DNA from 4 places in the Streptomyces sp. NBC_01450 genome. Region 3 is predicted to be linked to each of the others. Evidence: riboswitches for the same ligand, from Rfam matches in the RefSeq annotation. Region 3 holds a riboswitch; each other region holds the start of a gene.
What was found. Region 3 has a riboswitch for cyclic di-AMP ahead of OG568_RS30160 (transglycosylase family protein). Riboswitches for the same ligand answer to the same signal wherever they lie in the genome.
Positions count from the first base shown of each region.

Region 1: another riboswitch for cyclic di-AMP. It lies ahead of OG568_RS21450 (C40 family peptidase); the one in region 3 lies ahead of OG568_RS30160 (transglycosylase family protein).
Region 2: another riboswitch for cyclic di-AMP. It lies ahead of OG568_RS09225 (C40 family peptidase); the one in region 3 lies ahead of OG568_RS30160 (transglycosylase family protein).
Region 4: another riboswitch for cyclic di-AMP. It lies ahead of OG568_RS41100 (C40 family peptidase); the one in region 3 lies ahead of OG568_RS30160 (transglycosylase family protein).

Region 1 is NZ_CP109480.1:4,824,168-4,826,361, reverse strand. It holds gene OG568_RS21450 (C40 family peptidase) at 42-1,211, opposite strand; cyclic di-AMP (ydaO/yuaA leader) riboswitch at 1,220-1,392, opposite strand; gene pcrA (DNA helicase PcrA) at 1,664-2,194, shown strand, end outside.
Region 2 is NZ_CP109480.1:2,001,420-2,003,613, forward strand. It holds gene OG568_RS09220 (diacylglycerol/lipid kinase family protein) at 1-920, shown strand, start outside; cyclic di-AMP (ydaO/yuaA leader) riboswitch at 1,036-1,207, shown strand; gene OG568_RS09225 (C40 family peptidase) at 1,264-2,194, shown strand, end outside.
Region 3 is NZ_CP109480.1:6,746,666-6,748,859, forward strand. It holds gene OG568_RS30155 (transglycosylase family protein) at 1-706, shown strand, start outside; cyclic di-AMP (ydaO/yuaA leader) riboswitch at 889-1,052, shown strand; gene OG568_RS30160 (transglycosylase family protein) at 1,057-1,767, shown strand; gene eno (phosphopyruvate hydratase) at 2,067-2,194, shown strand, end outside.
Region 4 is NZ_CP109480.1:9,231,332-9,233,525, forward strand. It holds gene OG568_RS41090 (ATP-binding protein) at 1-36, shown strand, start outside; gene OG568_RS41095 (DUF6328 family protein) at 142-663, opposite strand; gene OG568_RS41100 (C40 family peptidase) at 751-1,224, opposite strand; cyclic di-AMP (ydaO/yuaA leader) riboswitch at 1,228-1,382, opposite strand; gene OG568_RS41105 (hypothetical protein) at 1,760-2,065, opposite strand; gene OG568_RS41110 (ATP-dependent Clp protease proteolytic subunit) at 2,073-2,194, opposite strand, start outside.

The sequences.
Region 1 (2,194 bases), 1.9 Mb from region 3:
GGATCCGCGCAGGATCAGCTGAGGATCAGCTCGGGAAACGCTCAGGCCGGCCGCACCACGCTGTGGATGATCGACGCGCCACCGTAGTAGATCGACTCCTCGCGGACATAGGCGCCGGGCTTCGGGGCGTGGATCATCATGCCGTTGCCGATGTAGATGCCGACGTGGCTGACGTCGTCGTAGAAGAAGACCAGGTCGCCGGGCCGGGCATCGGTCAGGGAGACCGTTGTGCCGGCGTTCACCTGGTCGGTGGTGACGCGCGGGAGGGTGACGCCGGCGGCCTTCCAGGCGGCCTGGGTGAGGCCGGAGCAGTCGTAGGAGCCGGGCCCGGTCGCGCCCCAGACGTACGGCTTGCCGATCTGGGTGCGGGCGAAGGCGAGGGCCTTGTCGGCCTTGGCGGTGTACGAGGAGTCGGTGGCCGAACTCCCGGAGGTGGCGGTGGAGCCAGTGGTCCCGGAGCCGGTCTGCTGCTGGGCGGCCGCCTCCTGGGCCTTCTTCTCCGCCGCGGCCTGCTGCTGGGCCAGCTCCGCCGCCTTGCGGTCGGCCGCTTCCTGCTTCTTCTTCTCGATCGCGGCGAGCCGCGTCTTCTCCTCGGCGGTCAGCTTCGAGAGCAGGTCGCGCGCCTCGGCGAGCTTGCGCTGGACGTCGGCCTTGGACGTCTTCAGCGCGCTCTGCGTCGTGGTGAGCGTCCGCAGGCTCTCGGAGGCCTCCGTGCGCTTCTTGGTGGTGGCGGCCTGCTCGGTGACGTAGTCGTCGACGGCCGCCTTCTGGCGGGTGGTCAGACGGTCCATCAGCTGGGTCTGGTCGAAGTAGTCCTGCGGATTGTCGGCCAGCAGGAGGCTCGCGGTGTCGGGAGCCGCGGCGCCGGTGCGGTACTGCGCCGCGGCGAACGAACCCAACTCCTCGCGCGCGGTGTTGAGCTTCTCGGTGCGCTGGGCCACGTCGTCGAGGAGGGAGGCGACGCGCTTGCGCTGCTGGGCGGTCTTCTCCCTGGTCGCGTTGTAGTTCTCGGTCGCCGTCTCCGCCTGGTGGTAGAGGTCGTCGACCTTCTTCTCGACCTCTTCAATGCTCGGCTTGGAATCGGCCGAGGGCGCGGCGTTCGCCGTCTGGGAGAGCAGGGCCACGGAGGTGAGGGCCGCCGTGGCGAGGACGGGGGTCCGTATACCCGCTATGCGCGTACCCGTAGGACTCGACTTGCGATGCGACGCCAAGGGTGGCGACTCCTTCCGTCATCCGCCTACCGAGTTAGCTGTCGGGTTCGGGCGGGTGCTTCCGGAAGGTTTGCCCTACGGTCCTTGCCCCGCAGGGCGGTTGGACCGATTCACCCCAAGGTCGGTTGGGTCCCCGGCTCCGGCTGCCACGCGGGCGCACCGGACTCGGCGGAGGCCGCACGGCCCGGCGATGTTCGCCGGTTGGGTCGAGCGGCCTGCCCGGCACGCTAGCCAACTCATAAGCGTTCTGTGAAGTTTGATGTGCGATATGCCCGATACATTTTCGTGACCTTGATCTCGGGGCCATTGATCGTCGCTGACCGTATTGAATCGATCCTGAACGGTGACGGCGCCTTCGTACGGGAAAGGGATCATGTGCGGTCGTGGAAAAACCGGTCGGGTTTCCGGGGTGGCCGCGGGTTGTCAGTGCGGCCGCCTAGACTCGGAGAGCGATGAGCAGCCTCTTTGATGACAGCTTTCTGGCGGACCTCCAGCCTTCCGGGGCCCACGAGGAAGAGCCCCCGCCGCCGCCCGAGGACGCGGCGCCGGAGCCGCTTCCGGACGACCTGTTCGGCGGCCGCTTCGACGCGCCCGCGAGCCGGGACACGTACTACCGCGACGGCGCGCACCGCCCCGCCGTGGACCCGGCGGCCCTGCTGGACGGGCTGAACGAGAACCAGCGCGCGGCCGTGGTGCACTCCGGCTCCCCGCTGCTCATCGTGGCCGGCGCGGGCTCCGGCAAGACGCGGGTGCTCACGCACCGCATCGCCCATCTGCTGGGCGAGCGCCATGTCCACCCCGGCCAGATCCTCGCGATCACCTTCACGAACAAGGCCGCCGGCGAGATGAAGGAGCGCGTCGAGCAGCTGGTCGGCCCGCGCGCGAACGCGATGTGGGTGATGACCTTCCACAGTGCGTGTGTGCGGATCCTGCGCCGCGAGAGCAAGCAGCTCGGCTTCACCTCCTCGTTCTCGATCTACGAC
Region 2 (2,194 bases), 4.7 Mb from region 3:
CGAAGTTCGGACTGCGGGAGAAGGCGGAGCGGCTCGGCGCGCGGGTCGTGCTCCTCGACCCCGAGAAGCACCAGGACGTCACCGCGCTGGCCCGGGCCGCCGTCGCGGACGGCGCGGACCTGCTGGGCGTCGCCGGGGGTGACGGGACCCAGGCGCTGGTCGCGGCCGTCGCCGCCGAGCACGGTCTGCCGTTCCTGGTGGTCTCCGCCGGCACCCGTAATCACTTCGCGATGGATCTCGGCCTCGACCGCGACGACCCGGCGACCTGCCTGGACGCTCTCACCGACGGCGTGGAACTCCGCGTGGACCTGGGGTTCGCCGGCGGGCATCCGTTCGTCAACAACGCCTCCTTCGGCGCGTACGCGGCGGTCGTCCAGAGCCCCGCGTACCGCGACGACAAGATCGGCACCATCCTGGACCTCCTGCCCGACCTGCTCACCCGTCAGCGCGGGCCGCGACTGACCGCCCGCGCCGCCGACACGACGCTCGAGGCCCCGCAGGCCGTACTGGTGAGCAACAACCCGTACCGCACCAACGATCCGGCGGGCCTCGGCCGCCGCGAACGGCTCGACTCCGGGCTCCTGGGCGTCCTCGGCGTCACGGTGGACAGCGCGGCCGAGGCCGCCGCGCTCGTACTGGACCCCGCGCCGGACGGGCTCGCGGTCCTGACCACCCGTGAGGTGGTCATCGACGCCGACCGCGCGGAGATCGAGGCCGGCATCGACGGTGAGGCCCTGGTTCTGCCGGTACCGGTTCACTGCCGTGTCGAACCCGGCGCCCTGCGCGTCCGCGTCCCCAAGGAGCGGCCTGGTGTGCCCGAGGCCCAACCCCCCTTGGACTGGCGCCGGTTGGGCACGCTCGCGGCGACCATGGGGCGAACGGCGGTGGTACGACATCCTGGTCGCGCCGGGGACACGTAGACGAAGGTCACAATTACATATCGGACAGTTCGAGCTGCAATCTTCACACCAGGCACACAAATTGGCTAAGTTGGCGGCAGGACGCACGACTCCCTCCGGCGAACCTCGCCGGGTCGCGCGACCTCCGCCGAATCCGGTGCCCCCGTGGCAACCGGAACCGGGGACCCAACCGACCTTGGGGTGAATCGGCCCAACCGCCCGACCGGGCAAGGGCCGTAGGGCTGGCCTTCCGGAATCTTGCGCCCGAACCCGACAGCCGACTCGGTAGGCGGAGTACGGAAGGAGTACGGCTCCCATGGCGCCGGAACGAACGCCGCGCCCTGGAGGCACCAGCCTCCCTGGCATGCCCGACTCCGCACGCGCGGCGGCCCTCGACGGCGCGGACGGTCCGAGTCGCGAAGAGGTGCAGCAGCGCATCAGCTCCCTCTACGACCAGGCCGAGAACGCCGTCGGGTTCGTCAACGGGACCCGCGCGATGACCACGGGGAGCCGAGGCCGCGGCAACCCGGCGCCGGAAACCGCGCGTAGGCGCAGCGACCCCGCCCTCGACGACATCACCAAGACCTGGTTCGACGCGGCGCGCACACGGCTGGGTCCGTCCGCGCCGGCCAGGCTGCCGGCCGACCGGATGCCGGCCCCCCCGGCCGCGCGGCCCGCGAGCCCGGCGAGGCGTCCGGAGGACGGGGTCACCAACGGTGGGCGGGAGTTGACCGCCCGCCCCGTCCTGGAGCTGACCGCCGGACCTGCCGCCGAGGCGGCCGCCGGTCCCGTGGCCGAGTTGACGGCCAGAGCCGTCGCCGCGCTGCCGCCCGCGCCACAGCCTGTGCAGCAGGCCGCCGCGGCCCTGCTGCCCGCGTTGCCCGCCGGGCCCGGGCAGTCCTCGTTGAAGACGTCCAAGGAGAAGATCCAGCGGAAACTGGCGCTGGCCCGTGAGGTGGTGTCCAAGCACGCCGCACAGTGGAACCCGGGGCCCGCGGCGATCGAGTCGCGTCCGGCCGAGGTGGCCTGGCCCGCCCCGCAGGACCAGGCCGCCGAGGAGTGGCGGCATCAGCAGCCGGCCTCACTCGGCCCGGACATGTCCATCGGCGCGGGCACACCCCTGGCCACCGACATGTCCATGGGGGCGGGCATGCCTCCCGTCCGGACGATGTCCCCCGGCGCGAACACGCCCCTGACCGCGGGCATGCCTCCCCGCCCGGACACGTCCATCGGCGCAGGCATGCCCCTCGCCGCAGGGATGCCCATGGGGGCGGAGATGCCTCCCGTCCGAGAGA
Region 3 (2,194 bases):
CGAGGCCAGCCGCTCGCAGCAGATAGCCATCGCCGAGCAGCTCCTCGACGACCAGGGTGTCACCCCCTGGCCGACCTGTGGACCGCTCTCCGGGCTGAGCAGGAACTCGGGCGACGTCCTGGTCGACACAGGCGTGGCGAACGACTCGTCCGGCGAGTCGAAGTCATCCGGTTCGTCCAGTTCGTCCAGTTCGTCCGCCTCGTCCGGCTCGGGGTCCCATTCGTCTTCGTCTGGATCGTCTTCGTCCGGTTCGTCCTCGAAGGCGACCAAGAACACGACGAAGGCCGACACCGGCGGCACTCAGGGAACGGACAGCTCCGACACGGAAGCGACGAAGGGCGACAGCTCGGGCAACTCCGGCCAGGACGACGGCTCTTCCGATGCGTCCGAGAACGCGACGACCGGCGCCGGGCGCCACCGTGGCGGCACCGCGGACGAGAACACCACCGACAGCGCCGTGGACGGCCGTACCGACGACCCCTCCGGGCGGCACGCCTCGCGCGGCACCGGCGCCTCCCGTGATGTCGTCGACGGCTCGTACGTCGTGCGCGCCGGAGACAATCTCTGGACCATCGCCGACGCCCTTGACCTGGACGGCGGATGGTCCGAGCTCTACGACGCGAACAAGAAGACGGTCGGCGTCGACCCGGACCTCATCCTCCCCGGTCAGAGCCTTTCAGTTGGTGTCGAATCGGGCGAAAAGTAGGGGCAGTTCGCGTCACGGTTCGCTGTGTAATGTCCGGTTTGGTGCGAGTGAGAGATGGATCTCAAAGGCCCTGATCGTCTTTGGAATTCAACCGATCGACTGCTTACGGTCATCACCGCTCGCCACAGCGGGCCCCGACGGTCGCAACGCCGAATCCTGCCAACGGCCGTACGGGAACAGTCGACGCGTAAGCGCCGTAGGCAGGAGCGGGGGACCCAAGGTAAGTGCCGCATCCGGTAGTTGACCGGGAGCGGCTTGGGGTGAAGCCGTGCGCTCACAGCGCGCGGCCGGGCACTCACCCGCCCGAACCCGACAGCTCACCTCGCAGGCGTCGGTGAGGGGATCTCCTCATGCTGTTTTCCAGCAAGGGCAAGCGCCGCCGTTCGTCCAAGGCCACCCGTGTGGCCGCGCTCGCCGGTGTCACCGGTGTCGCCATCGCCGCTCCGCTGATGGCGGCCGGCAACGCCTCCGCCGCCACCACCTCCGAGTGGGACGCCGTCGCCCAGTGCGAGTCCGGCGGCAACTGGTCCATCAACACCGGCAACGGCTACTACGGCGGCCTGCAGTTCTCCGCCTCCACCTGGGCCGCGTACGGCGGCACCGCGTACGCCGCGACCGCCGACCAGGCCTCCAGGTCGCAGCAGATCACCATCGGCGAGAAGGTCCTCGCCGCGCAGGGCAAGGGCGCCTGGCCGACCTGTGGCACGGGCCTGTCGAGCGCCGCGTACACCGGTGGTGCGAGCGCCCCGTCGACCTCGTCGTCCTCGAACGGCTCCTCGTCGAACAGCTCGCCGAGCACCAGCACCACCACCCGGTCGACGGACACCGCCGCCTCCCGTTCGGCGTCCCGCCCGGCCGCCGAGAAGACCGTCTCCACCCCGACCGGCAAGAAGGTCAAGAAGGGTGACGGCGAGTACAAGGTCGTCAAGGGTGACAGCCTCAGCTCGATCGCCGAGAAGAAGAAGGTCAAGGGCGGCTGGCAGCGGCTGTTCAAGCTGAACAGGGACATCATCGACGACGCTGACTTCATCTACCCGGGTCAGCAGCTTCACCTCAGCTGAATGACAGGTCCCGCATAGAAGGGGTCTCCACACTGGAGACCCTCGTGAGGTCCTACCCCCGTCCCCACGGGCTCCCCGCTCCGGTGCGTGTTCCCCCGTACGCATCGGAGCGGGGCTTTTCGTTCCCGGATTCCCGCACCCGGATTTTCGTACCCGTTTTTGTTCCGTTCTGGAACAATGTGTACGTTCAGTTCTGCCCAAGGGGTGGGCGACCGGCTGGCCGATCCCCCCGGGGCGGTTAGGCTCATGTCGCGAAGCCATCACAGGCTCCGCGTACCCGCGTCACATCCCAGAAGGAGATGCTCGTGCCGTCCATCGACGTCGTCGTAGCCCGGGAAATCCTGGACTCCCGAGGCAACCCCACGGTCGAGGTCGAGGTCGGCCTCGACGACGGCAGCACCGGTCGTGCCGCCGTCCCGTCCGGCGC
Region 4 (2,194 bases), 2.5 Mb from region 3:
CGGCCGGTGACGGCCGGGGGCCCACAAGAGCCCTGAGAAGCGGCACACACCAGGGCGTAACCCGGGGGGTACCCCGGGGTCGCCGGGGTGCTCATGCCCGCGCCGGCGCTGTTCCGGGCGCCGTGGCCGCTCGGCGCGCGCTCACGTTTCCCGGCGTGGTGGCTCTTTCGGAGCCGCTGCCGCCCTGACGACGGCACGGTGCACCAGGCGGGGCAGGACGCCCCACAGCGCCACACAGACGAGCAGGGTGGCCGCGCCGGAGGCGATCCCGGCGGCCCGTCCCAGTGCCACGTCCACGGCGAGCAGCACCGACCCCGTCAGCGCCAGCACGAGCACAACCATGCCGATCCTGGCCAGAACGGAGGAGACCCGCACGATGGCCGCCTTCGCACCCTGCCGGAACAGCGACCGGTGCAGCGCGGCCGGAGCCATGAACAGCGCGGCGGCGACCACGGCCAGCAGGAGCGTGGTGACGTACGTGGTGCGCTGCACGGTGTCGAGGGACCGGAAGCGCGGGGTGAAGGCCAGCGTCAGCAGGAACGCGAAGAGGATCTGCACACCGGTCTGGGCGACCCGCAGCTCCTGGAGCAGCTCGCCGAAGTTGCGATCGGCGCGCTGGAGGGGCGTCTCGTGCCGTTCCTCGGGGAGGGGTGGTTCAGCCATGCTGAACGAGTATCCGATCCAGCCACGTTTCACGCCCTGGGGCGGGACCCGGAGGGGGTGCCGGCCTGCGGCACCCCCTCGGCAGGGTCAGCTGACCCTGCCGTACCAGACGCTCTTCGTCCAGATCTTCTGCAGCTTCACGACCTCCCCGGTCTTCGGGGAGTGCCAGATCTTTCCCTTCCCGGCATAGATGCCGACGTGGTACACGTTCCGGCCCGAGTGGAAGAACACCAGGTCTCCGGCCTTGCGGTGGGACGCGGAGATGTGGTGCGTCTTGTTGTACTGCGCCGCGGCCGTACGAGGCAGCGTCTTGCCCGCCTTCTTGAACGAGTAGAGCGTGAGCCCGGAGCAGTCGAAGCGGCGTGGCCCGGCGGCGCCGAACTGGTACGGGGAACCCTTCTTGGAGGCCGCGACCTGGAGTGCCTTCGTCGCCAGGGTGGCCGCTTCGGCGTCGGATGCGGCGCCAGGAACCACAAGGCTGCCGCCCACGGCGGCGATGGTGAGCGCCGAAGCCGTACCGGCCCGGGTCCACAGCGACGGGACACGATTGAGCGCAGTCATGCGCAACCCTTCGTCAGCCGCCTGTGAAGGATGACCTGTCGGATTCGGGCTGGCGAAGTAGCCCGGCCGCTTGCGCGGCTTCACCCCAAGGACCGCCCGGATCTCTCCGGCGACCCGTCGTGCTGGGTCCTCCACTCCTGCCGATGCACTTCTGTCGACCGGTCATCCGGGCAGCGGCAGGACTCGGCGTCCGCCCGGACCGCCCCGCCGCTGTGGCGGGGGCTTGTCGTCGGAAGGGATCTTCACGCATCACGGTCCGAATATCCGAGCGGAACCGGCGATTTGTGGGGTTACTCACCACTCACCCGTTCGGGTGGACACCCCTCTGTTCGGGCGATGTTGAGGACACCGACGACGCTCGTACCAGCACCGGAGCATCTCATTCCGCCTCGCGGCTACACCCGTCGCGCAACTTTTTCGGTTCCCCGAAGGGACCTGTGATTACTCCATCAGGGGGTACGCCATCTGGTCCGTTTGAACCGCGGGCCAGACGCCTTGTTGACTCGGCACGGACGGCGGCCCGGGTGGGGATGCGTCAACTGTCGGCGTCGGGTGGCAGGGTGATGCGGGCCGCCCGCCGCTCACCGTCGAGGACGCGCAGGGCCTGTGCCAGCGTCGGGGCGTGCACCTCGCTCTCGCCCCGTTGATGCATCAGTGCGAGGGCGTCGCGCAGCTCCGCCGCCTTGGCGACCAGCGCCTGGGCGGCGCGCAGCCCCCGGTAGGTGTCTCCGGGCCTGGCCGGGTTGATACGGCCGAGAAGGTCGACCACGTCGAGGTAACGGTCGATCAACTCGGCCTCGGCACGCGTCAGCGCGGGCAGCGGGGGCAGTTCGGGCACCATCGGCGGATCACCTCGCGTCGGGTGTGGCGTTCCTCGCACCGGGCGCGGTGCGCGAGGTCTTGCGGCTGGGGATGATCCCGTCCACCAGTCCGTACGCCAACGCGGCCTGTGCGTCCAGGATCTTGTCCC